DNA from 4 places in the Streptomyces sp. NPDC051987 genome. Region 1 is predicted to be linked to each of the others. Evidence: riboswitches for the same ligand, from Rfam matches in the RefSeq annotation. Region 1 holds a riboswitch; each other region holds the start of a gene.

Region 1 (7,293 bases):
CCGCTGGATCGCCGTACGCCACGCCGACGACCACACCACATCCTCGCCGCCACTGCCCGCGAAGACGGCCGCCGTCCCCAACTCCACGACAGCGGCCTCCGTGTCGGCGACGCCTGCCGCGAGATCGAGAAGGTCTACGGGCTGCGCCGCCTGGAGAAGGGCGACCGCACAGGTGCCCGGCGCCCCACCCAGGCCGAGATGCACAAGGCCGAATGCCTCGGCTGGGACCAGACCCGCGCCGAGTGGCTCCAGGACCGCATCCGCGCCGCCATCCCCCACGTGACCAACGCCGAGGAGTTCATCGCCCACCTCGAAGCCGACGGCGTCGAGGTCCAGTTCAGGCCCAGGCTCACATCACCGCCCTCGGCGAACTCCTCGAAGCCACCGCCCAGCAGGCACCCGCCCATCTGCGCGCCGAACTCCGGGTCACCGCCGCGGCGTTCGGCCGGGTCCAGCGTTCCCAGGTCCGGGCGGAAGAACGTGCCGCCCGGACTCTGCGCAGCGCGGCACGCGACATCGTGCACACCGTCACCGGCTCCGGCGGCAGCGCACTTGCCGCCCTGGTTGCAGCCCTCGTCTGGGCCGTCACAGTCGCCGGGCGCCGGCACGAAGCGAAGAGCCACGCCCACCAGGCCGACGCCGCCCGCCGAGCCGTCGAGGTCGTCGAGAACACGCGTCAGCCGGTCGTCCGCGGTGGCTTCCTCGTCGGTGTGCCGGTTGCTGCCGGCATACCGCGCCCGGCGCGGCTCAGCCCGCGTTCAGTTCCGTCAGTTCGGCCAGCGGCAGGGTGTGCTGGGTGTGCAGGACCTTCGCGCGCAGGTAGCGGACGTTGTGGGCGGTGCTGAAGACGCCGGTCGGGACGCGGTCGCGGACGGTGACGCCGAGGCCCCGCAACTGCTCGGCCTTGTCGGGGTTGTTGGAGAGCAGGTCCAGGTCGCCGATGCCGAGGGCGGCCAGCATCTGGGCGGCGGCGGTGTAGTCGCGGGCGTCCTCGGGCAGGCCGAGGGCGGCGTTCGCCTCGTAGGTGTCCAGGCCCTGGTCCTGGAGGGCGTAGGCGTCGAGCTTGTTGTAGAGGCCGATGCCCCGGCCTTCCTGGCGCAGGTAGAGCAGGACGCCGCCGCGGTCGGCGATGCGCTCGACGGCCTCGCGCAGCTGGGGGCCGCAGTCGCAGCGGGCCGAGCCGAAGACGTCGCCGGTCAGGCACTCGGAGTGCAGGCGGACCAGCGGGAGGGCGCCGGGGGCGGGCTCGCCCAGGACGACGGCGACGTGCTCCTGACCGTCGGTCAGTCCGTGGAAGGTGACGAGCTCGGCGTCGACGCTGTAGCCGTCGGCGAAGCGCAGCGGGACCCGGACACGGGCGCGCTGGGTGGCGGCGGGGAAGTCGGTCATCGGGTTCTCCAGTGTCCGGGTGCAGGACGGCAGTCCCGGTACGGGACGTCGCGGGTGCCTGCTTCAGATTTGAAGCAGATCCACGGAGGGAACCCTACCTCATGCTTTAAATTTGAAGCAACAGATTACCCCGAGGTTTCGCGAGTCCCGGTTTCACGAACCGGAACAGGGGGACGAGCGACGCCGCCACGGCACCTCGTCCGACGTCGGCCTGGGGGCCTCGTCGCCCTCCAGCGCCCGCGCGATCGCCGAACCGATCGTCTCCAGCTGCTCCACCTGCTCGTCGGAGAGCTGGTCGAAGACCGCCGCCCGCACCGTCTCCACGTGCCCCGGTGCCGTGCGCTCCAGCACCGCCATGCCCTCGTCGGTCAGGATCGCGAAGCTGCTCCGCTTGTCCCACTGGCAGTCCTCGCGCCGGATCAGCCCGTCCTTCTCCAGCCGCGTCACGGCGTAGGTCAGCCGGCTCCGGGTGATCTTCGACTTCTCGGCGAGGTCGGTCATGCGCAGCCTGCGCTCCGGCTCCTCGGCGAGGTTGGCGAGGATGCCGTAGTACAGGTGCGGCATGCCGGCGTCCTGCTGGAGCTGCCGGTCGATCGCGTCCTCCAGGAGGTGCGTCGCCGCCATGAACGCGCGCCACGCGCGCTGCTCCTTGGGAGTGAGCCAGCGAGTCTTCATGCACCCAGTGTAGGTTTGTTTCAAACTTTAACCAAGACTGCCCGTCCCCGGGAGTGAGCGCGTCCGATGCCCTACCCCTACGTCCTGCTCTCCGCCGCCGTCTCCCTCGACGGCTACCTCGACGACACCGGCCCCGACCGGCTGCTGCTCTCCTCGCCGGCCGACTTCGACCGCGTCGACGAGGTGCGGGCGTCCGTCGACGCGATCCTGGTCGGCGCCGGCACCATCCGCGCGGACAACCCGCGGCTTCTGGTCAACGACCCGGATCGGCGCGCGGCCCGGCTGGCGGCGGGCAGGCCGGAGTACCCCCTCAAGGTCACGGTCACCGCGACCGGAGAACTGGACCCGGAGGCGAAGTTCTGGCACACGGGCGGCGCGAAGGCCGTCTACACGACGGACGAGGGCGCGGAGCGGGCCCGGGTCGCGGCGGACGTCGTGTCCCTGGGCCCGGAGCTCGACTGGCGGCGCCTCCTGGAGCACCTGCACGACGTGCGGGGCGTCCGGCGCCTGATGGTCGAGGGCGGCGGCACGGTCCACACCCAGCTCCTCCAGCAGGGCCTGGCCGACGAGCTCCAGCTGGTGCTGGCCCCGCTCTTCGTCGGCGATCCGAAGGCCCCGCGCCTGTTCGGGCCGGGCGGCTACCAGGCCGGGCGGCTGCGGCTCCTGGAGACCCGCCGTATCGAGGACGTCGTCCTGACCCGGTACGAGCCCACGGCCCCGGGCACGGGCGCGGTGCCGTCCGCCGCCGACCGCCACTGGCTGCGGCTCGCCTGCGAACTGGCGGCCGACTGCCCGCCCTCCCCGACCGCGTTCAGCGTCGGCGCGGTGGTGGTCGCGTCCGACGGCACGGAACTGGCCCGCGGCCACTCCCGGGAGGCCGGCGATCCCGTGGTCCACGCGGAGGAGGCGGCCCTGGCCAAGATCCCCCCGGCCGACCCCCGCCTGCCCGGCGCCACGGTCTACACCAGCCTCGAACCCTGCACCCGCCGCGCCTCCCGTCCGCACCCCTGCGCCGAGCTGATCCTGCGGGCCGGGGTACGGCGGGTGGTGACCGCCTGGCGCGAGCCGGACACGTTCGTGACGGCGGCCGACGGGACGGGGGCGTTGCGCGAGGCGGGGGTGTCGGTGCTGGTCCTGGAGGAGTACGAGACGCCGGCGAAGGCACCGAACGGGCATCTTCTCGGGTGAGGGGGAGACCGAGGGGGGAGATCGAGGAGGGGCGGGCCGCGGTGCTTTTGCGGGTGCGGGTGCCTGGGGGTGCTCGCACAGTTCCTCCCCCAGCCTTCGGCCGGGGGGACCCAGCACCCCTTCGGGGCACGTTGCGGCAGCGCCCCTTCAGGGGCGCGGGGAACTGCGCGACAAGCCCCCACCGGCCCGCGGCCAGGTACCGCGCCACCGGGCCCAGGGTCAGCATTCCGCTGGCGGCGCCGGCGTGTGGGGCGCGCAGCTCGGCTACGACGCTCCCGGGGTGTGGAAGGCCTGGGCGCCGGACCTGGACCACCAGCTGACCCGCGCCGGGCATTGCATGGCCGAAGAGGCACCCGACGAGATCGCGGCCACGATCGGGGGCCTGCCGGCCCGGAACCTGCACCGCTTGTTTAACCCGTGCGACTCCCGGTCTTCGGATGGCGTATGCTGGTGTCACCGACGCGGGGTGGAGCAGCTCGGTAGCTCGCTGGGCTCATAACCCAGAGGTCGCAGGTTCAAATCCTGTCCCCGCTACTGAAGCCCAGGGCCGGAATCCGATGCATGCATCGGATTCCGGCCCTGAGTCGTATCCAGCGCTCCGTGGACGTGGTCACCACCGATACCTGTGGGACTCCTGAGCCGAGCCGCGCGCCTCGTCGACTCGACCGTTTTTGACCGGTCATGGCAGGTAAGTCCAGGCTTTGAAAGCTTAATGATCAAGGCCAACAGCTTGGAAACTGATAGCCGGGTCTATTAACGTTCGATAACGCAGCGCGGTCGTCCCAGCCGTCACCCGAGACGGCTCCGTGCGCACGCGCCGAATCCCGCAAGGGAACCGGGGAACCACCACCTTGGGGTGAATCGCACGTCTACCGCCGGGTACGAAACGGCAGGTATACGCGCGTAGGAGACCTTCCTGCTCCGAACCCGTCAGCTAACCCGGTAGGCGGCGGAAGGAAAGGAGTGCGCCCGCGTGGCGTCCAACCCGCCTGCTCCCACAGCCCCGTTCGTGCCCAGCCAGCGCCGACCCGACACCTTCGGCTACGGCGGCTACCGCTCCGACGAGGGCCCCTTCGAGGAGTGGAACCCCACCGAGGAGTCCCTCGCCGCGGTCCGCGGCCGGCACCGGGTCACCAAGCAGAAGGGCGGCGGCCTCGCCCGCAGCTCCACGGTTCTCGGCGTCGGCGTCATCGCTGCCGTCGGCGCGGGCGGCATGGCCAGCGCGAACACCGGCAAGCCGCCGGTCTCCATCTCCCTGTCCGACCTGCCCTCCTCCGTCAGCTCCCTGCTGGGCGAGGACAGCGGTCACCAGGCCGTCCAGACCGCCCTCAGCAGCGTCACCACGGCGGCCGCCACCGACGCGGACTCCTCCGCGGACGCCGGTGAAGCGCTGCGCAGCCGGATCATCGCCCAGGCCGCGCAGCAGCAGAGCCAGCTCGACACCAAGGCCGGCGCCAAGGCCGCCGCCGCCGCCGACAAGGCGCTCGCCGCCGCCGAGGCCAAGGCGGAGAAGGCGGCCGCAGCGAAGGCCGCCGACGCCAAGGAGAAGGCCGAGGCGTCCGCGAAGCAGAAGGCCGAGCAGGCCCACCTCGCCGAGCTGGCCAAGCAGTACACGCTGCCGGTCGTCTCGTACACGCTCACCGGCACCTTCGGCCAGGCCGGCTCCATGTGGTCCTCCGGCTACCACACCGGCCTCGACTTCGCCGCGCCCACCGGCACGCTGATCAAGGCCGTGCACAGCGGCACGGTCACCGAGGCGGGCTGGGCCGGGGCCTACGGCTACCGCACGATCATCACCCTCGACGACGGCACCGAGCTGTGGTTCTGCCACCAGTCCTCGATCGGCGTGAAGGTCGGCCAGAAGGTCGCCACCGGCGACGTCATCGGCCGCGTCGGCGCCACCGGCAACGTGACCGGCCCCCACCTCCACCTGGAGGTCCACCCGAACGGACAGGCCACCGCCATCGACCCGATGGCCTGGCTGCGCGGCAAGGGCCTCAACCCCTGACCCGGACGGGCCGCGAGACCTTTACAAGACCCGACACCTCTACAAGACCCGACGCCTTTGCAAGAACCGACGCCTTTACAAGAACTTCGTGTTGCGCCGGGATGGGGCGTGCGGGGACGCGTGTTGAAGTGGGGCATGACTGGTTCTTCCGCATCCCTCCGCAAGCTCGGCGCCTCCGACCTGGAGGTCTTCCCGCTCGCCCTCGGCGGTAACGTCTTCGGCTGGACCGCCGACGAGGCCGCCTCGTTCGCCGTGCTCGACGCTTACACCGCCGCGGGCGGCAACTTCGTCGACACCGCCGACTCGTACTCGGCGTGGATCGAGGGCAACAAGGGCGGCGAGTCCGAGACGATCATCGGCAAGTGGCTCAAGGCGCGCGGCAACCGCGACGACGTCGTCATCGCGACCAAGGTCAGCCAGCACCCCGAGTACCCGGGCCTGTCCGCCGCCAACATCAAGGCCGCCGCCGACGCGTCCCTGCGCCGTCTGGGCACCGACCGCGTCGACCTGTACTACACGCACTTCGACCAGCCCGAGGTCCCGGTCGAGGAGATCATCGGCGCGCTGGACGAGCTGGTGCGGGCGGGCAAGGTCCGGCACATCGCCGCGTCCAACATCACGCCGGAGCGGCTCCAGGAGTCCCTGGACTTCTCCGACCGCGAGGGCCTCGCCCGCTACGTCGCCCTCCAGCCCCACTACAACCTGGTCTCCCGCGACACCTACGAGGGCCCGCTGCAGGACCTGGCCTCCCGCACCGGCCTCGCGGCCGTCCCCTACTTCGCCCTGGCGTCCGGCTTCCTCACCGGCAAGTACCGGCCCGGCACGACGGTCGACAGCGCGCGAGCGGGCCGGGTCGCCCAGTACGCCGAGTCGGAGCGCGGCCAGAAGGTCCTGGCGGCCCTCGACGAGGTCGCCGCGGCCCACGAGGCCCCGATCCCCACGGTCGCCCTGGCCTGGCTGGCGGCCCAGCCCACCGTCACGGCCCCGATCGCCTCGGCCCGCACCCTCGACCAACTCCCGCCGCTGCTGGGCGTGGCAGAGCTGACCTTGACGGACGAGGACCTCAACAAGCTGACGACAGCCTCCGCCTGACGGCCCGCGCCCGGCGGCCGCCGGCGACTTCTCCTGCGCCGCGACACCGCTCAGCCACCACGGCGCGTCCCGGCGGTGCCGTACCCTCCGCGGCCTCGGAGCGCTAGCTCCGGTACGGGTTGTACGACGGGTACGGCACCGCCGCCCCCTGCCACCCCGGGACGGGCGCCCCGTAAGGCGACGGCACGTGAGCGGCGTACCCCGGCCAGCCGCCCGGCGCGGCCGTCCGGGCCGCGTACTCCAGGGCCGGCCGCACCAGCTCCCGTCGGCCCCACAGCTCCGCCAGCAGCTCCCGCTCCCGGACCACGAAGTCGGCCCCCGCCCGCCCCCGCTGCCCCCGGCGCCGCAGCAGCGCCAGCGTCGTCGCGTACCCCTCGTACTCGGCGACCGACCTCCCCGCCGCCTTCCCGAAGTGGTACGAGGCGTACTCCCGGGCCATCTGCCGCGCCCGCATCGACCCGAGCACGAACGGCTCGGCCGCCCCCAGCCACCCCGCGTAGACGTACGCCGGCAGCTCTTCCCGCACGGTGCGCAGCTCACGCTGGCGCGTCCACACGGCCAGCCAGGTCAGCAGTCCGAACGTCGGCACCATGAACATGGTGTAGACGGCGAAGAAGCCGAACTGGCCGAACGTCGACGACCCGTTCCAGAACGCGTGCATGCTCATCGCCAGCAGCAGCCCGGCGAGCGGCACCAGCACCCGCCGCGTCCGCTGCCGCTCCCCGGAGAGCGCGGCGATGCCGAAGCCGATGCCGGTGAGGACGGTGAAGAGCGGGTGCGCGAACGGGGACATCACGATGCGCACGAAGAAGGTGGCGGCGGTGACGGAGGCGATCCCGCTGTCACCGGTCAGCTGGTCGGTCCCGAAGGCCGTGCCGAGGTAGAGGATGTTCTCGGTGAACGCGAACCCGGTGGCGGTGACCCCGGCTATCACCACCCCG
Region 2 (7,293 bases), on a different contig from region 1:
GCCCATCAGCATGCGGATGGTGGTGGTCTTGCCGGAGCCGTTCGGGCCGAGGAAGCCGAAGACGCTGCCCGCCGGAACCGACAGGTCGAGCCCGTCGACGGCGAGCTGTCCGCCGCGGTAGCGCTTGGTGAGGCCCCGGGTGTCGATGACACCCGCTCCCACCGAGGCGCCGGCCTCCGGGAACCCGGCGTCCACGGGGGCTTGAGAGGCCGCAGCGGCCCCCGAGGCTCCGGCGGCCCCCGAGGCTCCGGCGGCCCGCGAGGCCCCGGCGTGCTCCGGGTCCTCCGGCTGCCGTTCCGCGGCGGACGATCGGTCCATCGGCTCCCTCGATTCGTCGTGCGGCACAGGGTACCGACCGCAGCCGCGCCCGCGCCCGGACTACCCCGCGTTCGCCGCCTTCACCAGCGCCGCCTTGTCCACGGCGCCGACGTACACCTTGCCGTCGTCCGTGATCAGGGCGTTGATCAGCCGGGTGGAGAAGACGGTGCCCTTGCCGAACGTGCCGGAGACGGGGTCGCCGAGCGAGCCGAGGAAGCCGCTCAGGTCGCCGCCACCGGAGGCGGAGTCGGTGGGCAGACCGCCCTTGCTGCCGGTGTCGAGGACGGCTATGGAGTTCCAGCCCTTGCCGAGGACGTCGAAGCCGGACTTGCCGAGGTCCTTGGCGGAGCCGTGACCGGGAGCCGCGGGGCCCTTGCCGCGGTGCTGCGTCCCGCTGCCCTTCTCGGTCCTGCCTGCCTTGTCGCCCTCGGTGACCTTGGCCCCCTTGGGCGGGGTGAAGTCGAAGGTGGACGCGGCCGGCTTGGCGAAGCTGACCTGGGTGTAGCCGGCGTCGACCACGGCCGCGCCGCCGCTCGACGGGGTGAGCGTGAACTTCAGCGGGGTGCCGGTCTTGGCGTCCACCGCGATGCTGATCGCGCCGACCGTCGTGCCGGACTGCCTGGGCTTGATGACGAGCCGGTAGGCGTCGCGGCCGGCGACCTGGGCGGTGCCGTCGACCGTCACCGAGGTGGTGTCGTCCACCGACTTGAGGAACTGGTCGGCGAAGTCCTTGGGGGTGGCCGGAGCTTCGTGCTGCCCGGCCTTGCCGGAGTCGGGGGCGGTGGAGTGGTAGACCTCGTCGGACTTGCTGTCGTAGCCCCACACGTCGGTGCCGTTGTGGATGAGGCTGTACTCGGCGCCGCTCTCCAGCACCGAGACCTTCTGCTTCCCGGGACCGTCGGCGGCCACCCGCAGGGTGTGCGTGCCGGAGGCCAGCTCGGTGAGCTTGCCGGTCGGGTCGGCGGACGAACCGTCGCCGCTGCCGCTGCCCTGGGTCGCCCCCGAGAGCAGGCCGCTCTCCAGCCCGCCGAGGTCGGGCAGGCCGAGGTCGGTGCTGATCTTCACGGTGCCGGACAGCTGCTGCACGTCCGACTTGGCGATCTTGTCGATGAGTTCCTGCGCGGTGATCTTCGGCAGGTCGGGGTCACCCGAGTCGGCGAGCGCCGGAACCAGGCCGATGGTGGCCGCGGCGACTCCCACCACCGCGACCGGGACGACGTACCGTGCGGCCTTGCGGCGCCGCTCGGCGCGCAATTCGTCGCGCAGCTCGTCGTCGGCCTGCGCGGCGCCCGTGGTGTCGTCGGATTCGTACGGTGCCATGTGTGCCTTACCTCCGTCGTCGGCGGCGGCCGTCCTCGCAGGTGTCCCACCCCGAGCCGCCATTCTCACCCGAATCGGTGAGCGGTGGTGATTTCCGTGGTTTCCATCTCACCAAATCGGGGGCGGGTAAGCGTCAGACCATGGAGCCAACTCCGCGTACACCTGCGGTATGACACAAGGGTGGAGGCGCCTTCCCCGACCCGTAGGGGTCGGGCGACGAAGGCGCCTCCCGGAGAGGTTGCCGGTGCCGTCGGCCGTCCTGGTCAGGACGGCTGCGGTGACGGCACCGCCGTCGGTGCGGTCCACCGCGCGGTGGCAGACCGGCCCGCGCCCGGCTCGGCGGAGCTACCCGGCGCGGTGCACCACCGCGTCGCACAGCTCCACCAGCGCGGCCTTCGGGTCGCACTCCGGCAGCGGGGCCAGCGCGGCCCGCGCCTCCTCCGCGTACCGGACCGCGTCGCGGCGGGCCAGCTCCAGCGCGGGATGGGCGCGGAGGGCCGCCAGCGCCTCCGCGTGCCGTGCGTCGTCCGTGAGGTCGGAGTCCAGCAGTTCGCACAGGGCGATGTCCTCGGGCAGCCCCAACCGGGCCGCGCGTTCCCGCAGCCGCAGCACCGGAAGCGTGGGCACGCCCTCGCGGAGGTCGGTCCCGGGGGTCTTCCCGGACTCCTGCGAGTCGGAGGCGATGTCCAGGACGTCGTCGGCGAGCTGGAAGGCGACACCGAGCCGTTCGCCGTACTGGGTGAGGACGTCGACGACCGTCTCGTCGGCGCCGGACAGCATCGCGCCGAAGCGGCAGGAGACGGCGACCAGCGAGCCGGTCTTGCCGCCGAGCACGTCCAGGTAGTGCTCGACCGGGTCACGGCCGTCCGACGGTCCCGCCGTCTCCAGGATCTGGCCGGTCACCAGCCGCTCGAACGCGAGGGCCTGGACCCGGACCGCCTCGGGACCGAGATCGGCGAGGATCTGGGAGGCGCGGGCGAAGAGGAAGTCGCCGGTGAGCACGGCGAGCGAATTGCCCCAGCGGGTGTTGGCGCTGGCGACGCCGCGTCGCACGGAGGCCTCGTCCATGACGTCGTCGTGGTAGAGCGTGGCCAGATGGGTGAGCTCGACGACGACGGCCGACGGCACGACACCGGGCGCGTACGGGTCGCCGAACTGCGCGGCGAGCATCACCAGCAGCGGGCGGAACCGCTTCCCGCCGGCCCGCACGAGATGCTGTGCGGCCTCCGTGATGAACGGGACCTCGCTCTTGGTGGCTTCTAGCAAGCCTTCCTCGACAGCCGTCAATCCGGCCTGGACATCGGCTTCCAGAGCCTGGTCCCGCACGCTCAGCCCGAACGGCCCGACGACGGTCACGAGGGGTCTCCTGTCTGCTGGTGTCTACTGGCGATTACGCGGTTTGTCGATAGGTCGCTGCCATCACTCAAGTCAGCGTATCCGGTCAGGTTTCGATCACCGATAGCGCCCACGGTTACACCCCGGGCGCTATCGGATCACGACCGTTATGTTTTTGATCGGACGATACGACCCGACATCCACTGACTTAACAGCAAGTGCGGGCAGTTGTCCCGAACCGTGACGCAGGCCGTGTCCCGCACGGCCGACACCGGGTCCGGACCGAGGGACGCGACCGGAGACCGCCCGAGGGCGGTCCGTCCAAGGGCGGCCCGTACGGCGGCGAGCCTCCCGACTGACTACTGCCCGGAAACGGCCTCCCCTCTCCCGGCCGGCATCACCTTCCCGGTCGCACCCCCTCCACCCCCTCTCGACGTGACGAGCGTCACGCGAGCACTCGGCGACGCGACCCGCCCCCTCGCCGTTCACGATCACTCCCGACACCCGAACGCGTCAATCACCTTCCCCGAGGCACCCGATCGAGCGAGGGGGACCACGGCGGACCCGACCGATCGCCCCGTCGCCCAGAAGGGGCGATTCGCGCGAATGCGGGCCGGAAGCTTTCCCATCGAACCGGGAAAAAGACGGATTCAACGAATCCCTCTTGTCCGTTTTGCGATTATTGCGATTTCGTGAAGTAGGTCACGTGACCTGGGACACCCAAGGGCAGGTGAGGCGACCCTTCCTTCCCTTCCCTGTAAGCCAGTTGAGGGTTGGCGACCGCAAAGGATCAAGCGTCACAAACGCCACATCATGAGGTCAATCAGTGTTTGTGCGAATCGACTACTTGTTCCCGAGATGTGCTCTCGCATACGTTCCCGCTCGCCGGGCGGACGCCGAATCCTGCCGCCGCCCGTCGTGACCCATCGACGAGTCCATTCGCACGGCAGGAGCGGGGGAACCAGGTAAGTCGCCGGACCGGGCGACCGACGTCATCACGGACGTCGTTCCGGAACGGCTAGGGGTGAAGTCGCATCGTCTTCGGACGGTGCGGCCGGGCACTCCCCGGGCCCGAACCCGACAGCTCACCTCGCAGGCGACGGAGAGGAACTTCGCCATGCCTGCTGCCGTTCAGCACCACCGCCCCCGCCGCAACCGCATCACCCGCGCGCTCGTCGTCGCCTGCACCGGCGCCGCCGTCCTCGCCCTCCCCCTCATCGGGGCGACCGCCGCCTCCGCCGCCGCCGGCTCGTCCACCCCGACGGCTTCGAAGACCCTGGCCGGGTACCCGAACAACCTCGACGGCTGGATCCGCGAGTCCCTCGCGATCATGTCGGAGAAGCACATCCCGGGTACCTACAACGGCATCTACCGCAACGTGATGCGGGAGTCCTCCGGCAACCCGCGGGCCATCAACCTCTGGGACTCCAACGCCCGCGCCGGCATCCCCTCCAAGGGCCTGCTCCAGGTGATCGACCCGACGTTCAGCACCTACCACGTGGCCGGCACGTCGTTCGACATCTACGACCCGGTCGCGAACATCACCGCGGCCTGCAACTACGCCGCCGCACGGTACGGCTCGATCGACAACGTCCACGGCGCGTACTGACCGACACACCGATCAGTCGAAGAGTCTTTCGAGGACGACGGCGATGCCGTCGTCCTCGTTCGACGTGGTGATCTCGTCGGCCAGCGCTTTCAGTTCCGGATGGGCGTTGGCCATCGCCACCCCGTGGGCGGCCCACTCGAACATCGGAATGTCGTTGGGCATGTCACCGAACGCGATGGCGTGCCCGGAGCTCAGCCCGAGATGGTCCGCGGCCAGCGCGAGCCCGGTCGCCTTCGTCACCCCGCACGGCTGGAGTTCGACGGTGCCCGGCCCCGACATGGTGACCGTCGCCAGCGACCCGACCACCGAGCGGGCGGTGGCCGCCAGTTCGTCGTCGGACAGGGTGTGGTGGCGCAGCAGCACCTTGCTGATGGGCGTGCACCACAGGTCCTCGCGCCGGGAGACCCGCAGCGCGGGCAGCGTGGGGTGCGGCATCAGATAGCCCGGCTCGATGAGCGTGAGCCCGTCGACGCCGTCCTGGTCGACCGCCGCGTACACCTGACCGACCTCGGCCTCGATCTTGCCGAGCGCGGTCTCCGCCAGCTCCCGGTCCAGGGTGACCGACCACAGCAGCCGGTCCGCGCCGGCGTCGTACACCTGTGCGCCCTGGCCGCAGACCGCGAGTCCCGTGCAGCCGAGGTCGTCGAGGAGCGGACGCACTCTCGGCGCGGGGCGGCCGGTCACCACGAGGTGGCGGGCACCGGCCCGGCCGGCCCGCGCGAGTGCGGCGAGAGACCGTTCCGAGAGGGTGTCGTCGCCGCGCAGCAGCGTGCCGTCCAGGTCGGTGGCGATCAGTGAGTACGGGGAGGGTGCGACCATGATCAGAGAATACGGACAGCACGCCTCTGGGACTCACCGTGCGTTTCGGCCTCAACTGGCGCCCGTCACCGGGGTGATGGGGCCGTGGTCAGTGGCGGGCGTCACCTCGCCGGCGCGGTGGTCGCACGGTTCCCCTTCCAGGTGACGCGGTGGCTACGTCGTGGAGGTGCCGGAGCCGCGGCGGCTGGTGCGCCACAGCTGATAGAGGTGCTTCGCGCCCGGACGCACGAAGCGGGCGAGCATCGTGGCGAACGGCATCGGGTCGTCACCCGCCAGCCAGGCCAGCTCGGTCCCGCTCGGCCGCTTCGGTGCGTGCGGTGTCGTGTAGCCGCTGCGGCGGTAGGCGAGGAGGGCGGGCAGGTCGATGTTCTCCACGACGAACTGGTGTCCGGCGCGCTGTTCCCCCTCCGGAACCCGGCGGCCGGTCAGGTCCAGGTGCATGGCGCGGACGACGTCCACCCCCGACTCGCTCTCGAAGAGCCGGAACTGGGCGCCCATGCGCGGGTTGAAGTCGAGCAGCTTGTACTGCCCGTCGCGCCGGTCGAAGCGCAGGTCGAGGTCGATGATGCCGGTGAAGCCGATCTGCTTGATGAAACGCGCGGCGAGGTCGGCGAGTTCCGGGTTGTCGACGACGCAGGCGTTCGCGGTCATGCCGGCGTGCGGCGGCCAGGAGCGGACCTTGACGCCGGTGAACAGGGCGCGCGGATGGGAGTCGGCGTCGAAGTAGCCGTGCACGATCCAGTCCTCGGCCTCCTCCCTCGGGAGGTACTCCTGGAGGATGACACCCGGATGAGTGCCCCAGTCACGGGCCAGGGTGAGCAGCCCCTCACGGGTGGCGATCCGCGTCGTCCCGTTGACGGCGGGCTGCTTTCGCCGGACGAACGCCTCGCGGTTCTTGGCCACGATCGGGAAGCGGGCCTTCTCCGCGAACTCGACGATCTCGTCGTAGGAGTCCGGGAAGGCGGCCGCCGGGCTCGGGATGCCGTGCTCCACGCACAGCTCGTGCAGGCCCTGCTTGCTCGCCAGGCGGCGCGGCAGTTCCGCGTCCACGCGCGGGAAGAGGAAGCGGTCACCGAGTGCGTCCTGGTGCTCGGCGATCAGGACGGCGGCCTCCTCGTCGGTGGGGATCAGCACGGCCGGCCGGCCGATACGGCGGCCGATGCGCAGCAGTCCCTCGACGAGATGATCCGGTTCCTCGGCGCCTGTCGTCGGCCACACGAACGCCCGCTTGAGATAGCGGGACGAGGCCGCCGGTGTGTACGCGTCCTCCGTTATCGCGTACATGGGAACGCCCAGGCGGCCCAGACTGCGAATCGCGCCGACCCCGCCGTGGTGCAGCGGATAGTCGCCGAACTTGACGATCAGGCCCGGTACGTCGCGGTCCGCCTCGAACGGCACGCTGACGGCGTTCCTGGCCACGGGTCCCCCCACGTGTCCCCCTTCGGACCGGACCCACCCCGTCCGTGTCCCCAAAGGACGCTAAGCCGGAATTGCCCCCTCCGACAAGGGCTATTGGGACATTGCGAACTCTTTAGACACTGCCCCTACAACCAACTCACCCGTAACGTGTGGCGCGACCACATGGAACGCCCCGCGAGGCCAGAGCGACGTCGCCACATGACCGGCCTCCGCGCGGCACGGATGAGAGCGAGGCAGTCACCCCATGCCCCCCTTGCCACCCTTCGAGGTCCCCGAGGGTGACCCCTTCGGCCCGCACAACCTTCCGTACGGCGTGTTCTCGACCCCCGGGAGCACGGAACGGAGGGTCGGCGTCCGCCTCGGCGACCACGTCCTCGACGCCGGGGCCGCGGCCCTCGCGCTCGGCTCCCCGTACGCCTCCCTGCTCGCCCGCCCGACCCTCAACGCGCTGCTGGCCGCGGGCCGTACCGCCT
Region 3 (7,293 bases), on a different contig from region 1:
CGCTGCACCAGCTGCGGGATGGCCCGGAAACCATCCGGGCAGCTGCCGTCGGGCGCCTCGAACGCCACGTGGGTGCGGTGGTTGGCGCTGTCGATGTTCCGGCCGTCCCAGCAGCTCTGGAACCTGAACGTGCGCACGACGTCGCTGCCCGCGGGGCACAGCGGGTACTTGTCCTTGAGCTGGCGGTTCTCGTAACCGGTGCAGCTCCAGGAGGCGTTGGCGTTGGCCGGCCCGTTGACGAACGCCTTGGCGTCGCCGGTGATGATGCGCAGCAGCCGCGGCATCTCGGTGACCTTGGAGGTCGGGTTGCCCTCGAAGGTCAGCGTGACCTGCTTGGCCGTGACGATCTGCCCGGCGTTGCCCTCGGTGCCGCCGCCCGGCTTGTCGGCGTCCCGCTCCTGCTTGCCGTTCTGCAGCCGCAGCACGGGCCAGTAGTACGTGGACCTGTCGCCCTTGTCGGCACAGCTGGTGTCGGCGTTCGCGAGGTCCTGGTCGCTGGCGAAGGCGTTGTTGGACTGGTTGCCGATGTAGTCGTGGAAGTGGTGGGCGCCGTTCGAGACACCCGGCGCGACGATCACGTTGTCCGAGTTGAACAGGCCGTTCGCGTTGACACCGCAGCTGGAGGAGAAGGTGCCGGTGGAACCGCCGGGCTGTTCGGCCGGCGTGGTGACGTTCGGCTGGACGGAGGTGATGTCCGCGTAGTCGGCGGCGACCGGGCCGTTGCCGCCCTGACCGCCGGCGCCCTGGCTCGGCGCGGCGCTGCCCTGACCCTGGCCGCTCTGGCTCGGCGCGGCCCCGTCCTGGGGTGACGCCGGCTGCCCGGTGCCCTGGTTCGAGGAGCTCAGGGTGCAGGCGGCGAGGTCGTCCAGGCCCTGCGGGCGGTCGGCCTCGCGAGCGATGGCGTCGGCGATGCGCTGGATCGACGCGGACCGCTGTTCCTTCAGCGGGTTCATGATCGCCTGGTCGGCGAGGCCGGGGTTCTGCTCGATCGCCGCGGCGGACTGGGTGAGTTGCTGGTAGGCGGCCGCGACCTGCTGGTCCAGCTTGGCGAGTTCGCCGTCGACGTCGGCGCGGGCCCCGTCGGGCACCGTCGTCAGCCGGCTGCCGACGTCGGGGCAGTAGATGGTGGGCGCGGACAGCACCTGGCCGGTGGCGACCCGGGTCTGCTGGTCCCCGCCGCTCTCGGTGGCCGAGGCGTAGACGTTCACCGCGACCAGTCCGCCGCCGCCGAGCATCAGTGCGACCGCTGCGAAGGTCGCGCGTCGTGCGCCGGTCGGACGTCTGCGCCTGTTGCGTCTCAAGGTCGTCCCCTGGGTCTGAGTGCGGCCGGGCATGGAAATCCCCTGCCCCATACGGCCCTCGACGCCACCGTGTTCAACAGAATCGCGAATTCACGGCGACCTCACAGAAATCGGGAGTCACGCACCGGCGGCGAAGAAGGAAAAGGCGACTGACGGCGACGAGCCGGTGACCCTGCGAAAGTGATCGATGAGCGCGAAATGCCGTCCCGTACGGTCGAGTTCCGAACGCTACGACGAACATCACAAATACGTATCGGACATTACGCACCTCAACCTTCACACGAGTGACACAAGTTGGCTAAGTTGACGTTTAAGCCGTTCGGCTCCCCCCGGCGAACCCCGCCGGGCCGCGCGGCCTCCGCCGAGTCCGGTGCCCCACAGGGGCGAACACGGAGCCGGGGACCCAACCGAACCACTGGGGTGAATCGGCCGACCGTCCGTCAGGACAGGGGCCGTAGGGCATGCCTTCCGGATTCGACCGCCCGAACCCGACAGCTAACCCGGTAGGCGGAGTACGGAAGGAGCACGACCCCTCAATGGCGCCCGAGAGCCGTGACGAGGTTCGACAGCGGATCGACAGCCTCTACGACCAGGCCGAGAACGCCACCGGGAACTACAACGCCACGCGCGCGGCGGGCGGGGGCTCGCGCTCGCGCGGTGTCCCGCTGTTCAAGCGGCCTCGCCGTGACGACCCGGGCCTCGACAACATCGCGCGGGAGTGGTTCGAGGGGGCGCGCGCGAAGCTGGGGCCGAGCGTCCCGGCCGCGCTGCCCACCGACCGGATGCCGGAGCGGCCCGGTCCACGGCGGCCGGTCAGCGCCATGGCGGCCGACCTGCTCGCCCAGCTGGAGGACTCCGGTCCGGCGCGGCTGGAGCTGACCGCGGGGTCCGGGCAGAGCGAGGTCGAGGTCGTCCGCGAGCTGCCGGCCCGGCCGAAGCTGGAGTTGACGGCCGGGTCCGCCGGGGCAGTGACCGCGGCCCCTTCGGATGCGTCCAGGGCCCTGCCCTCCGCCGCACCGCAGCGGCCCACGCCGGGTGCCTTCAAGACCAGGAACCAGCTCAAGCTGGCCAAGGCGCGCGAGATGCTGTCCCAGCGCACCGGGCCGCGCGCGGTCGCCGCGCTCGAACCTGCCCAGGTTCCGGCTGCCCAGCCCGTGCCGCAGCCGCCCAGCCCCTGGCCCACACCCGAGAGGCAGGCCCCGGCGGCGCCGCAGTGGCAGGCTCCCGCCGTCGGCATACCCAGCCAGCGCACCGGCAGCGACTCCGCACGGACCGACGCCCTCGCCGCCACCCGCGCGCTCCCGGCCGTGACCGAGACGGGCGGCATCCCGATCGTGTCCCCGTCGGACACCGGCACGTTCCGCATCATGACCCCTGGCGGCGCCGACAGGGCCCCGCGCCGAGCCACCCCGGATCCCAGCGGCTTCCGCGTCATGACCCCGGGGAACATCGACGCCACCCCGGCCCAGCCCACCCCGGACACCAGCGGCTTCCGCGTCATGACCCCCGGAAGCGCCGACACCACCCCGAACCAACCCGGTCCGGACACCAGCGGGTTCCGCGTCATGACCCCCGGAAGCGCCGACACCACCCCGAACCAACCCGGTCCGGACACCAGCGGGTTCCGCGTCATGACCCCGGGGAACGCCGACGCCACCCCGAACCAGCCCACCCCGGATCTCAGCGGCTTCCGCGTCATGACCCCCGGGAACATCGACACCACCCCGAACCAACCCGGTCCGGACACCAGCGGGTTCCGCGTCATGACCCCGGGCGGCTCGGGCGGCGGGACCTACCAGAGCGCGTCTTCCCTGGATGCGGGCGTCTCCCAGGCCCCGACCCCGGGGGACTCCGGCTCCTTCCGGATCATGACGCCGGGCGCCACGGGCTCGTTCCCGATGCCGACCCCGGCCGACGCGGGCGCCTTCCCGAACCCGGACGCCGTGAGCACGAGCGTCCTCCCGCCCGTGGCCCCCACGAACAGCGGCGCCTTCCCCACCGCCGCCACCACCGACAGCGGCGCCTTCCCGACCGCGACGCCCGCCGCTCCCGCCCCGGCACCGGGCCCGATGGACCTCGGCGGCTTCCGGGTCATGTCGCCGAACGCGCCCGCCGCCTACGCCGAGGTGCCCCAGGCCGCCGCCGACACCGCCTACGCCACCGGCGCGTACACGTACCCCACGGCAGCCCCCGCCGCCCCGGCGCCCATGGCTGCCATGGCTCCCATGCCGTCGGCCCCCTCCTTCGCCGCGGCACCCGCCGCCGGCATGACCGGCGGCTACACCGCGGGCCCGCAGCCCGCCGAGACCGGCTACGCCTACGCCACCGCCGCGATGCCCACGGCAGCGCCCGCCGCCGCGATGCCCGCGCCGATGCCGACGCCGATGACCGCCCCCATGCCGGCGGCCATGACCGCGCAGCCCGAAGCGATGACGGCCGCGATGGCGACGGCGACCGCATCGGCACCGGCACCGGCGCCCCCCATGGCGATGCCGCCCCTCCCCCCGGTCGTCACGGCGCCGCTGCCCACCACCCCCCTGGCGACCGCGCCCGCGCAGGTCGCCGCCCCGGCTCCGGCCGCGGCCATGACCGCACCCGCGCCCATGGCCGCGCCCGTCGCCTTCGCCGAGCCGGGCAAGGCCATGAAGGCGCTCGCGTTCGCGCGGGAGCAGATCGGCCGACCGTGTGTCTGGGGGGCGACCGGGCCGGGAGCGTACGACTGCTCCAGCCTGACCCAGGCCGCCTGGCGCGCCGCCGGGGTGACGCTGCCGCGCAGCGCGCCGGAGCAGACCCTGGCCGGCACCCCGATCACGCTGGCCGCCGTCGAACCGGGCGACCTGATCTTCTTCTTCGACGACGACAGCCACGTCGGGATCTACGCGGGTGGCGGCACGATGGTGCACGCGCCCAGCCCCGGCGCGCTCATCCGCGAGGAGTCGATCTACAACGCCGGGGAGTCGGCCATCCACCGGGTGATCCGCCCGGCCTGACCGAGCGGCCCCGGGGTCAGACCCTCCGCCGCCGCGCGCGCCAGCTCTCGTGGTGGTCGAGGAGGGTCTCCTCGACCGGCCGGTAGACGAGCCCCAGTTCGTCGACGCTTCGGCTGTTGTCGACGCGGAAGCGGATGCCGAGGTGCTTGCGTATGTAGTCCTGGGTGAGGCCGAAGAGCGGACCGAGGACGCGTACCGGCGCGTGCGGGAGCGCGGTGCGCGGCAGGCGCGGGTCCCAGGGGTGGCGGGTGCGGATGATCCGGGACATCTCGTGGAAGGACGTCATCGTCTCGTGGGCCACGATGTAACGGCCCCGGGCCGCCGGGTTCTCCGCCGCCGCGATGTGCGCGTCGGCCACGTCACGGACGTCCGCCGTGGTGAAGCTGAAGTCCGGGGCGCCGTAGCAGAAGTAGCCCTTGAACAGCTCGTCCAGGAGGAAGAGGCTGCCGGACTCGGAGGCGGGGGTGAGCGAGGGGCCCAGGATCAGGCCGGGGTTGATCGAGACCATGCGCCAGCGGTCCTGGGCGGCCTCGGCGTCCCAGGCGGCGCGCTCGGCGACGGTCTTGGCGTAGTGGTACGGGTTGTTCTCCACCGTGCTGGTGGTGTTGAAGTACTTCTCGGTCAGCACCTCGCCGGGCATCTCGCGCACGTCGGCGTAGTCACCGAAGATCGCGCCCACGGTGGAGGTGAGGACCAGGGTCGCCACCTCGGGGGTGCGCTGCACGCTGCCGAGGACGTTGCGGGTGCCGAGCAACGCCGGGTCCACGACGTCCCGTCGGCCGTCCTTGATCCGCTCGGGCATCAGGAACGGCGAGGCGACGTGGAAGACGGTGGCGCAGCCGCGGAAGGCCTCGTCGAAGGAGCCGTCCCGGAGCAGGTCGGCCTCGAAGAGGGCGAGTTGACCGGGGAAGGCCTCCTGGAGCTCCCACAGCGGCCGCGTCTTCGCCGCGTCACCGGCGCGGCGGACGGTCGCCCGGACCCGGTACCCGCGCTCCAGCAGCCGCCGCACCAGATGACTGCCGACGAATCCGCTGCCGCCGGTCACCGCGACGGTCGTCTCCCCGCGTGCGTCCACGCTTCCACCCCTCGCCCTCGGGCCACCGCGCCTCGGTGCGCCGCAGGAGGACAGGGTGATGCATGGGCCGGGCGTCCGCCAAGCACCGGGAGGCCGCTGCGCGGCCCCGGAAGCCGGAAGCCCTGGACCGGAAGCCATGAGTGAGAGGCCATAAGCCGGGCCCGATACACCTCATAAGATCGCCTTATGAGGTCATAGAGCGGACCCGCGTACCTACTTAGGACTGCCTTAGTTTAGGCTTCCCGTTCGAGATCGACTGTCCGCACTCGATCGACTGTCTCCGCTCGAAGGGAACCTGATCATGCCGCGCCCCCTGCGGGTAGCCATCGTCGGAGCCGGCCCCGCCGGGATCTACGCCGCCGACGCCCTGCTCAAGTCCGAGGTGGCCGCCGAGCCCGGCGTGTCCATCGACCTCTTCGAGCGGATGCCCGCCCCGTTCGGCCTGATCCGGTACGGCGTCGCCCCCGACCACCCGCGGATCAAGGGCATCATCACGGCCCTGCACCAGGTGCTGGACAAGCCGCAGATCCGCCTCTTCGGCAACGTGGACTACCCGACCGACATCAGCCTCGACGACCTGCGCTCCTTCTACGACGCGGTGATCTTCTCGACCGGCGCCACCGCCGACCGGGAGCTGCGGATACCCGGCATCGAGCTGGACGGCTCCTACGGCGCCGCCGACTTCGTCTCCTGGTACGACGGCCACCCGGACGTGCCCCGCACCTGGCCGCTGGAGGCCGAGAAGGTCGCGGTCCTCGGCGTCGGCAACGTGGCCCTGGACGTGGCCCGCATCCTCGCCAAGACCGCCGACGAACTGCTGCCGACGGAGATCCCGCCGAACGTCTACGACGGCCTCAAGGCCAACAAGGCCCTCGAAGTCCACGTCTTCGGCCGCCGCGGCCCCGCGCAGGCGAAGTTCTCCCCGATGGAGCTGCGGGAGCTGGACCACTCCCCCACCATCGAGGTCATCGTCGACCCCGAGGACATCGACTACGACGCGGGCTCGATCGAGACCCGGCGCGGCAACAAGCAGGCCGACATGGTCGCCAAGACCCTGGAGAACTGGGCGATCCGCGATGTCGGCGACCGCCCGCACAAGTTGTTCCTGCACTTCTTCGAGTCGCCGGCCGAGATCCTCGGCGAGGACGGCAAGGTCACCGGCCTGCGCACCGAGCGCACCGCGCTGGACGGCACCGGCAACGTGAAGGGCACCGGCGAGTTCAAGGACTGGGACGTCACCGCGGTCTACCGCGCGGTCGGCTACCTCTCCGACAGGCTGCCCAAGCTGCCCTGGGACATCGAGTCGGGCACCGTCCCGGACGCGGGCGGCCGGGTCATCGAGGAGAGCGGCAGCCACCTCCGGTCGACGTACGTGACCGGCTGGATCCGGCGCGGCCCGGTCGGGCTGATCGGCCACACCAAGGGGGACGCCAACGAGACGGTGTCCAACCTGCTGGACGACTACGCGAACGGCCGGCTGCACACGCCCGAGGCGCCCGCGCCGGAGGCCGTGGACGCCTTCCTCGCCGAGCGCAACGTCCGCTTCACCACCTGGGAGGGCTGGTACCGGCTGGACGCCGCCGAGAGGGCCCTGGGCGAGCCGCAGGGCCGCGAGCGCGTCAAGCTCGTCGAGCGCGAGGACATGCTGCGCGAGAGCGGCGCGTGAGGCGCTGAGGAACAGGGCCCGCCCCGAAGCGGATGGACGGGCGGGCCCCGTTCGCCGACCATTGTGCGGGGCGGCCCGGACCGAGGGCACGGGTGAACCGGCGTCGTACGACGCACTCCGCGCGCACCCCGGGTGCGGGGCGCACTCCCCGTGCGCGGGCGGCCCCCGCTCTGTGGGACACGCTCCGGGGCGGCGATACTGGAGGACGCAGCCGCCTCTCACCAGCAGATTGGGCCATGTCGAACTCCGCCGAAGACCGTG
Region 4 (7,293 bases), on a different contig from region 1:
AGCGCCACGCGCGTGTGCCCCTCGGGCGAGAGGTGCAGGCGGTCGCCGTCCCAGGCCCGGCGGTCCTGCACGGACTTCAGGGACCACAGGTCCAGGACGGGACAGCCGTACCGGTCGGCGATGGCCCGGACATGCCCGTTGTACGTGGCGATCTTGCCGCGCAGATGCTTGAGGACGGGCACGCCCCGGGTGTCGAACCCGGTGGTCACCAGCACCGTGCCGACGGCCGCGGTCAACTGGGCCACGGCGCGCTCGAACCGCTCGGCCACCTCGTCGGGGTCGGTGCCGGGGCGGATGATGTCGTTGCCGCCCGCGCAGAAGGAGACCAGGTCCGGGGCGAGTGCCAGGGCCTGCGGCACCTGGTCCGCCACGATCTGGTCGAGCAGTTTCCCGCGTACGGCGAGGTTGGTGTACTCGAAGTCGCCCTCGGGCCGCCGGTCCGACAGCAGTACCGCGAACCGGTCCGCCCAGCCGACGAACGCCCCGTCGGGGCCGGGGTCGCCCACGCCCTCGGTGAAGCTGTCCCCCACCGCCACGTACGACCCGATCACTGATGCCTTGTCACTCTTCGAATCGTCTGCCACGTCGGACCATGATTCACCTTCGGTTGTGACCTACGCGACCGTAATAAGGGGTTGACGTGCGGTGAGATAAGACACTTCCCAATACTGTGCCAAGCCTGGAATAAGGCTCTGATCAGCTGTGTTGACGTGTCGATCGCCTGTCCGTGGCGAGAAGGAGACACCCGGTCAGCCGACGGCGAGGCCCTTCGCGCGGAGGTAGGCGACCGGGTCCACGTCCGAGCCGTAGTCCGGGGTGGTGCGGATCTCGAAGTGGAGGTGCGGTCCGGTGACGTTGCCGGTCGCCCCGGAGAGGCCGACCTGCCGGCCGGCGGTCACGGTCTGGCCGACCGAGACGGAGAGAGCGGAGAGGTGGCCGAACTGCGCGTAGTAGCCGTCGGTGAGCCGGATGACGACCTGGTTGCCGTAGGCGCCGCCCCAGCCCGCCGAGACCACCGTGCCCGCGCCGACGGCCTTGACCGGGGTACCCGTCGGGACGACGAAGTCGACACCCGTGTGGTGGCCGCTGGACCACATGCCGCCCGCGACGTGGTAGCCGGTGCCGACGGAGGCACCGGTCACCGGGAGGGTGAAGCCGGAGACGGCCGTCACCGACCCGCCGGATGCCGAGGCCGAAGACGCGGACGAGGACGCGGACGGGGACGTGGAGGAGAAGGAGGGCGAGGAGGTGGACGACAGTGAGGGGGACGACTGCGCGTCCGGCCGCGCCGACGACCGCTCGTCCGGCCGCGGCTCGGCACGGGAGCCGGAGTCCGCGGTGTCCGGCGCCGCGACGTGCCGGCCGCCGAGCGTGAGCCTGAGGCCGGGGTGGATCAGCGAGGGGTCGTCGCCGACGGCCTGCCGGTTGTCGGCGTAGAGCCGGTGCCAGCCGCCGCGGAGATGCTGCTCCTCGGCGATCTTCGAGAGGTAGTCACCGGGCACCACCGTGTAGACGCGGTGCGCGGAGTCCTTCGCGGCCGTCGCTCGCGCCGCGGCCTGTTCGATCGCGGGACGCGACGGTGCGGCCTGTGCGGAGACAGCCTGTGCGGAGACGGCCTGTTCGGGGGCCCCGTGGGCGCCGGTGGCTCCCATGAGCGGCAGCGCCAGTGCGGCGCCACCGGTTCCGGCGACGGCCATCGAGCGGGTGAGACGCGGGGACGTGGGGCGTCGGTGCTTACCCTTCGCGGGCATGGCGCGTTCCTCTCCGGCGCCTGCGAGGTGAGCTGTCGGGTTCGGGCTGGAGCTGCCCGGCCACGCGTCGCCACGCGGCTGCACCCCTGGCCGTCCCGGGAACCGGAACAGGCCGTCGTACCTGGTGGGTCCCCCGCTCCTGCCGGGTACGGGTGAGTGTGTGGGGCTCCGGGCGGCGGCAGGATTCGGCGTTCCGCCCGGATGTGTGGCGAACGTAAGGGAATAGGACGGACGCGGACAAGCAACCGGTTCCGCCGGTCCGTGCCCCATATGATCCGTTGCCGGAATTCCCGGTCACCCTCCGTGAATTCGACCTATTTCGCTTTTCCAATCTCCGCGAAGAACAACGGGAATTACGTGCACATGACGCGCGACGGACAGTCACGAATATGACGCTCCTCACGCACGTCATGCCACCCCTCCTCATTAGATGACGAGTCACAACCAATGCTCCAATTCGGGCAGACAGATCAGACCCGGCGGAGTCGGATGACCGTCGCGTCCAGGTCGCCCTTGAGCCCGGTGTGCAGCCCGTGGTGCAGCAGGACGGCGCCCCGGTGCACTTCGCCCGTGTCACGGTTTTCGTAGGACGCCGTCGGGTCCAGGCTCTGCAACCGGAGCGCCGGCGCCGGCTCGCCGTAGCTCTGGGCCTGGAGCCAGGCGAGGACGACGGCCTCGTCCCCGAGCGTGTACTGCACGGCGCTGAGCCCGCCGGCCGGCGGCCGCAGCCGGAACTGGTCGCCGCGCTGCACCAGCGGCCGGATCTCCTTGTAGAGCTCCACCCAGTGGCCGGCCTCGGCGAGTTCCTCCTCGGTCCACTTCGACAGGTCGCCGCCGACGCCGAGCGCCCCGGCCATGGAGCTGACGAAACGGAAACGCAGACTGCTGACCCGGCCGTTGAGCTGGTGGTTCGGGCTGTCGGTGACCCAGGCGGACATCACCCGGGCGGGGTGAATCTGGCTGAAGCCGTGCTGGATGGCGAGCCGGTCCAGCGGGTCGGTGTTGTCGGAGGTCCACACCTCGTCGGTACGGCTCATGATGCCGAGGTCGATCCGCCCGCCGCCGCCCGAGCAGGACTCGATGGCCACGTTCGGGTGAGCCGCGCGGATCCGGTCGAGCAGCGCGTACAGCCCGCGCACGTGGTCGACCCACAGGCGCTGCGGGTAGGGCTCGCCGGGCCAGCCCGCGTCCGTGAAGCAGCGGTTGAAGTCCCACTTGACGTAGTCGATCGGGGCGCTGGACAACAGCGCGTCGAGCTGCTCCCAGAGGTACTCCTGGACGTCCTCGCGGGCGAGGTTGAGAACCAGCTGGTTGCGGAGCTCGGTGCGCTTCCGGCCCTGCTGGTACTGCACCCAGTCGGGATGGGCGCGGTACAGGTCGCTGTCCGGGTTCACCATTTCGGGCTCGACCCAGATGCCGAACTGCATGCCGAGGGCGTGCACGTAGTCGGCGAGGGGCCCCAGGCCCTTGGGAAAGCGGTCGGGGTTGGGCGTCCAGTCGCCGAGGCCGGCGCGGTCGCTGGTGCGGGCGCCGAACCAGCCGTCGTCCACCACGAACAGCTCGACACCGATCGCGGCGGCCCGGCGGGCGAGGGTGGCCTGCTGGTCCTCCGAGATGTCGAAGTTGGTGGCCTCCCAGGAGTTGAACAGCACCGGCCGGTCCTGGTCGGCGTTCGGGATGATGTACGCCCGCTGGTAGGCGTGCCAGGCACGGCTCGCCCCGCCGAAGCCCGCGTCGGTCCACAGGCCCGCGAAGACCGGGCTGGTGTACGACTCCCCCTCGGCCAGCATCAGCAGGCCCGAGTCGTCGTAGCCGGCGCCGCCGGTGATCTGCACGCGCGCGTCGGGGAGCTGGGCGACGGCGATGCGCCAGGAGCCGGACCAGCCGAGGGCGCAGCCCCAGACCTCACCGCGCTCCTCGGTGGCATCGGTGTCCAGGGCGACCCAGGGCAGGTGCTGGTGGCCGGTGTGGCCGCGGCGGCTGCCGATGACCTTCTCCCCGTAGCTGAGCGGGCCGCGGGTCAGCCGGGACTCCGCGGCCCAGCGGCCGTGCAGCTGGGAGAGCCGCCAGCCCTCGCGGTCGGGCAGGGTCCAGGTGGCGGGGTCGGCGCGCAGCAGTTCCACGGGCGCGTGCCCCTCGTTGCCGACGGTGACCCAGCGCTCGACGACGTCGCCGCGCATCCGGTAGTGCAGGGTGATGACGATGCCGTCGTCCGTGAAGCGCAACCGGAGTTCGTCGGCGTCGGCCTCGTACGACGCGAAGGTCCACTCGGTGCCGCGGCGCTCCTCCGTGCGCACGGACAGCGCCGGGCGGACGAAGCGGGGACCGCCCTCGACGGGATACTCCTCCCGGCCGTCCAGCGGGGTCTCGAAGGGCCAGTAGCCGGGCAGTGCCCGGGTGCTGAGCTCCTCGGCGTCGGCGAGCTCGATTCTGGCGCCCCAGTGCAGGTGGAGCAGCTCGTCGGCCTCCGTCAGATGCAGCGCGTAGCTGCTGCCGGGGCCGGACAGGAGCCAGGTACGACCGTTTTCGGCGATGTCCAGCATCGAGAACCTCACACAGGTGCCAACAGATCCGCTCAAGCCCCAACATCATCATGGGCCGCGGGCTCCGGAGGCAAGAGCTGCCGGGTGCTGGAAGCGAGGGGTGTCGGAGCGGGCGGCGGTGCCCTGTGGACAACTCCTGGCCCGCGCAGACCGATGTCGTATGGTCGAGCCAGTGCCCGTCGACGAGCCGCGCCGACGGGGCCCACCGGGAGGAGCCCCCGTGACGCAGCAGGTCCCGTCGACCGAGCCGGAGCTGGCCGGGGTGCGCAACTTCCGTGACGTGGGCGGCCTGCCGACCGTGGACGGGCGGCGGGTGCGGTCGGGTGTGCTGTTCCGCAGCGGCCATCTGGCGCACGCGACCGAGCAGGACGCCGAGTTCCTCGCCTCGCTCGGCCTGCACACCGTCTTCGACTTCCGTAACGCGGCCGACCAGAAGTTGGAGGGCCCGGACGTCGAGCTGCCCGGCGTGCGGAACGTCAACCTGCCGCTGACCGACCCCGCGCACGGGGCCGACTTCTGGAAGATGGTCCGCGAGGGTGACATCGAGCAGCTGCGCGGGCTCCTGGGCGAGGGCAAAGCCGCGGCCCGGATGGTGAGCTCGTACCGCACGATCGTCAAGGACCGCACCGACGAACACTCGCACGTGCTGCACGCGATCGCCGAGGACAGCGTCCCGGCGCTGATGCACTGCGCGGCCGGCAAGGACCGGGCGGGCGTCTCCATAGCCGTGACACTCCTCGCGGTGGGCGTTCAGCGGGACGCGATCCTCGCCGACTATCTGGAGTCCAACGCCAAGCACCGCCGCTACCGGGTGCGGCGCAGCGGTGGCGGGGACAGCGCGTACAGCCCCGAGGTGATGGACCTGCTCAGCCCGCTGTTCGACGCCCGCGCGGAGTACCTGACGGCCGCCTTCGAGAGCATCGAGGAGACCTGGGGCGACGTCGACACGTACCTGGGGCAGGGCCTGAAGCTGGCGCCGCGGACCCGGGAGCGGCTGCGCGAGCGCCTGCTCGACTGAGGTCGGCTCTTCCCGAGCGAGGTCAGCTCTTCGCGCCGAGGGAGAACAGCAGGAAGAGGAACGCGGCCAGGACGTGCCCGGCGGCGATGTAGATGATCAGCCGGACCCACAGGGCCCGCGGGAACTTCTCCTCTATGTTGCTCATGGCAGCTCTCCAGTGATCGGTCCCAGGCACAGGGCGGTCGTGGGACTCTGCAGCAGGGTGTGGACGAACAGGAGCTCGATCCCGTCGTGGTCCTCGGCGGCGAGCCGGTGCGGGGTCAGCGAGTCGAAGTGCGCGCTGTCGCCGGGCGCGAGCACGTGGACGGCGTCGCCGAGGCGCAGCCGGAGCCGTCCGCGCAGCACGTACAGCCACTCCTCGCCGGGATGCACCCGCACGATGTCGCCCTGGGAGCCGTGGGGCACGTGGACGCGCAGCGCCTGCATGCCCCGGCCCGGGGCACCGGCCTGCCAGTAGGTCCAGCCGCCCGCCCGGGTCGGATCCATGTCGGCGGCACGTACGATCGCGTCCCGGTCGGCGACACTCTCGCCGAGCAGGTCGGAGACCGTCGTACCGTAGACACGCGCGAGCGCGAGCAGCATCGGCAGCGAGGGCTGCCGCTGCCCGGTCTCCAGCCGGGACAGATGGGCGGGCGAGAGCCCGGCGTCCCGGGCCGCGGCCTCCAGGGTGAGGCCGGCCCGGCGGCGCAGGGAGCGCAGCTGCGGGGCGACGGCGGGCAGGTCCTCGACCGGCCCGCCCGGGTGCTCGTCGGCGGAGGAGCTCATGCCTCCATTGAGCCGCAGTTTTGTCTCTGCGGCAATTTTCTTGCCTCAGAGACAAATCCCGGGAGTCGATCTAGCGGTTGGCCACCGCCTGCTTGATGAGGGTCTTGCCGAAGTCCCACATCAGGCCGCCGCCGCTGTGCGCGTCGTCCATCACGTCGGTGAAGGCGTCCACGAAACGGTCGGCGTCGGCCTCGTCGAGGATCAGCGGCGGGATGAGCTTGATCACCTCCAGGTGATCGCCGGAGACCTGGGTGAGAATCCGGTGCCGTTGCAGCAGCGGTACGACCACCATCTGGGCGAACAGCCCCTTGCGGGCCGCCTGGAGCACGGTCCAGCGGCTGCGCAGCTTCAGCGAGGCGGGCCGGCCGAACTCGATGCCGATCATCAGGCCCCGCCCGCGCACGTCGGCGAGCAGCTCGTACTTGTCGGTCAGCGCGGCGAGCCGGGACTTGAGCTGCTCCCCCACGGCCCGGGAGTTGGCGACGATCTGCTCGTTCTCCATGACCGAGAGGACGGCCAGGCCGGCCGCCATGGCCTGGGCGTTGGCCCCGAAGCTCGCCGAGTGGACCAGGACCCGGTCCATGGAGGAGTAGACCTTCTTGAAGATCCAGTCCTTGCCGAGGGTGGCGCCGACCGGGACGTACCCGCCGGACAGCGCCTTCGCCACGCACACCAGGTCCGGCTCGACGCCCTCCTCGTGCTGGTAGGCGTAGAAGTCGCCGGTGCGGCCCAGGCCGGTCTGCACCTCGTCGGTGATGAGCAGCGCCTTGTGACGGTGCAGCAGCTCCTGGGCGGCGCGCAGGTAGCCCGGCGGCGCCTCGTGCACGCCCTTGCCCTGGATCGGCTCGACGATCAGGGCGGCGACATCGCCCTTCTTCAGCTCGCGGGCGAGCGCGTCCAGGTCACCCAGCGGTACGGCGGTGTCGGGCAGCAGCGGGGCGAAGCCGTCCCGGAAGCCGCTCTCGCCGTTGACCGACAGCGAGCCGGTGGTCAGGCCGTGGAAGGCGTGGTCGCAGTAGAGGACGCGGGGTCTGCCGGTGGCGAAGCGGGCGAACTTCAGGGCCGTCTCGACCGACTCGGTTCCGCTGTTGCCGAAGAACACCCGGTCCAGATGCGGGCTGTGCGCCAGGAGCCGCTCGGCGAGCAGTCCGGGCAGCGGCTGGCAGTCGAAGCGGGTGAGGTCGGCCAGCTGGGCGTCCAGGACGTCGTGCAGCGC

Evidence for each region. A riboswitch is a leader RNA that binds a small molecule or an ion and turns the genes downstream of it on or off. The one in region 1 is predicted to bind cyclic di-AMP.
Region 2: another riboswitch for cyclic di-AMP. It lies ahead of AB0M11_RS18095 (transglycosylase SLT domain-containing protein); the one in region 1 lies ahead of AB0M11_RS31810 (M23 family metallopeptidase).
Region 3: another riboswitch for cyclic di-AMP. It lies ahead of AB0M11_RS25945 (NlpC/P60 family protein); the one in region 1 lies ahead of AB0M11_RS31810 (M23 family metallopeptidase).
Region 4: another riboswitch for cyclic di-AMP. It lies ahead of AB0M11_RS00585 (LysM peptidoglycan-binding domain-containing M23 family metallopeptidase); the one in region 1 lies ahead of AB0M11_RS31810 (M23 family metallopeptidase).

What each region holds. Positions count from the first base shown of each region.
Region 1 covers NZ_JBFAXI010000082.1:11,810-19,102, forward strand. The annotation lists partial or broken gene AB0M11_RS31780 (relaxase/mobilization nuclease domain-containing protein) at 1-668, shown strand, start outside; gene ribA (GTP cyclohydrolase II) at 748-1,389, opposite strand; gene AB0M11_RS31790 (MarR family transcriptional regulator) at 1,543-2,064, opposite strand; gene AB0M11_RS31795 (dihydrofolate reductase family protein) at 2,131-3,252, shown strand; partial or broken gene AB0M11_RS31800 (alpha/beta hydrolase) at 3,500-3,646, shown strand; tRNA gene AB0M11_RS31805 (tRNA-Met) at 3,713-3,786, shown strand; cyclic di-AMP (ydaO/yuaA leader) riboswitch at 4,058-4,218, shown strand; gene AB0M11_RS31810 (M23 family metallopeptidase) at 4,226-5,260, shown strand; gene AB0M11_RS31815 (aldo/keto reductase) at 5,396-6,352, shown strand; gene AB0M11_RS31820 (PrsW family intramembrane metalloprotease) at 6,456-7,293, opposite strand, start outside.
Region 2 covers NZ_JBFAXI010000029.1:67,134-74,426, reverse strand. The annotation lists gene AB0M11_RS18110 (ABC transporter ATP-binding protein) at 1-318, opposite strand, end outside; gene AB0M11_RS18105 (DUF2092 domain-containing protein) at 379-1,638, opposite strand; gene AB0M11_RS18100 (polyprenyl synthetase family protein) at 1,984-2,994, opposite strand; cyclic di-AMP (ydaO/yuaA leader) riboswitch at 3,891-4,085, shown strand; gene AB0M11_RS18095 (transglycosylase SLT domain-containing protein) at 4,091-4,582, shown strand; gene AB0M11_RS18090 (HAD family hydrolase) at 4,595-5,401, opposite strand; gene AB0M11_RS18085 (ATP-grasp domain-containing protein) at 5,555-6,799, opposite strand; gene fahA (fumarylacetoacetase) at 7,074-7,293, shown strand, end outside.
Region 3 covers NZ_JBFAXI010000053.1:26,889-34,181, forward strand. The annotation lists gene AB0M11_RS25940 (DUF1996 domain-containing protein) at 1-1,235, opposite strand, end outside; cyclic di-AMP (ydaO/yuaA leader) riboswitch at 1,651-1,827, shown strand; gene AB0M11_RS25945 (NlpC/P60 family protein) at 1,838-4,291, shown strand; gene AB0M11_RS25950 (NAD-dependent epimerase/dehydratase family protein) at 4,308-5,366, opposite strand; gene AB0M11_RS25955 (FAD-dependent oxidoreductase) at 5,668-7,032, shown strand; gene AB0M11_RS25960 (hypothetical protein) at 7,269-7,293, shown strand, end outside.
Region 4 covers NZ_JBFAXI010000001.1:133,156-140,448, forward strand. The annotation lists gene AB0M11_RS00580 (SGNH/GDSL hydrolase family protein) at 1-551, opposite strand, end outside; gene AB0M11_RS00585 (LysM peptidoglycan-binding domain-containing M23 family metallopeptidase) at 750-1,751, opposite strand; cyclic di-AMP (ydaO/yuaA leader) riboswitch at 1,756-1,916, opposite strand; gene AB0M11_RS00590 (alpha-galactosidase) at 2,222-4,294, opposite strand; gene AB0M11_RS00595 (tyrosine-protein phosphatase) at 4,515-5,312, shown strand; gene AB0M11_RS00600 (DUF6126 family protein) at 5,335-5,457, opposite strand; gene AB0M11_RS00605 (XRE family transcriptional regulator) at 5,454-6,077, opposite strand; gene AB0M11_RS00610 (aspartate aminotransferase family protein) at 6,148-7,293, opposite strand, start outside.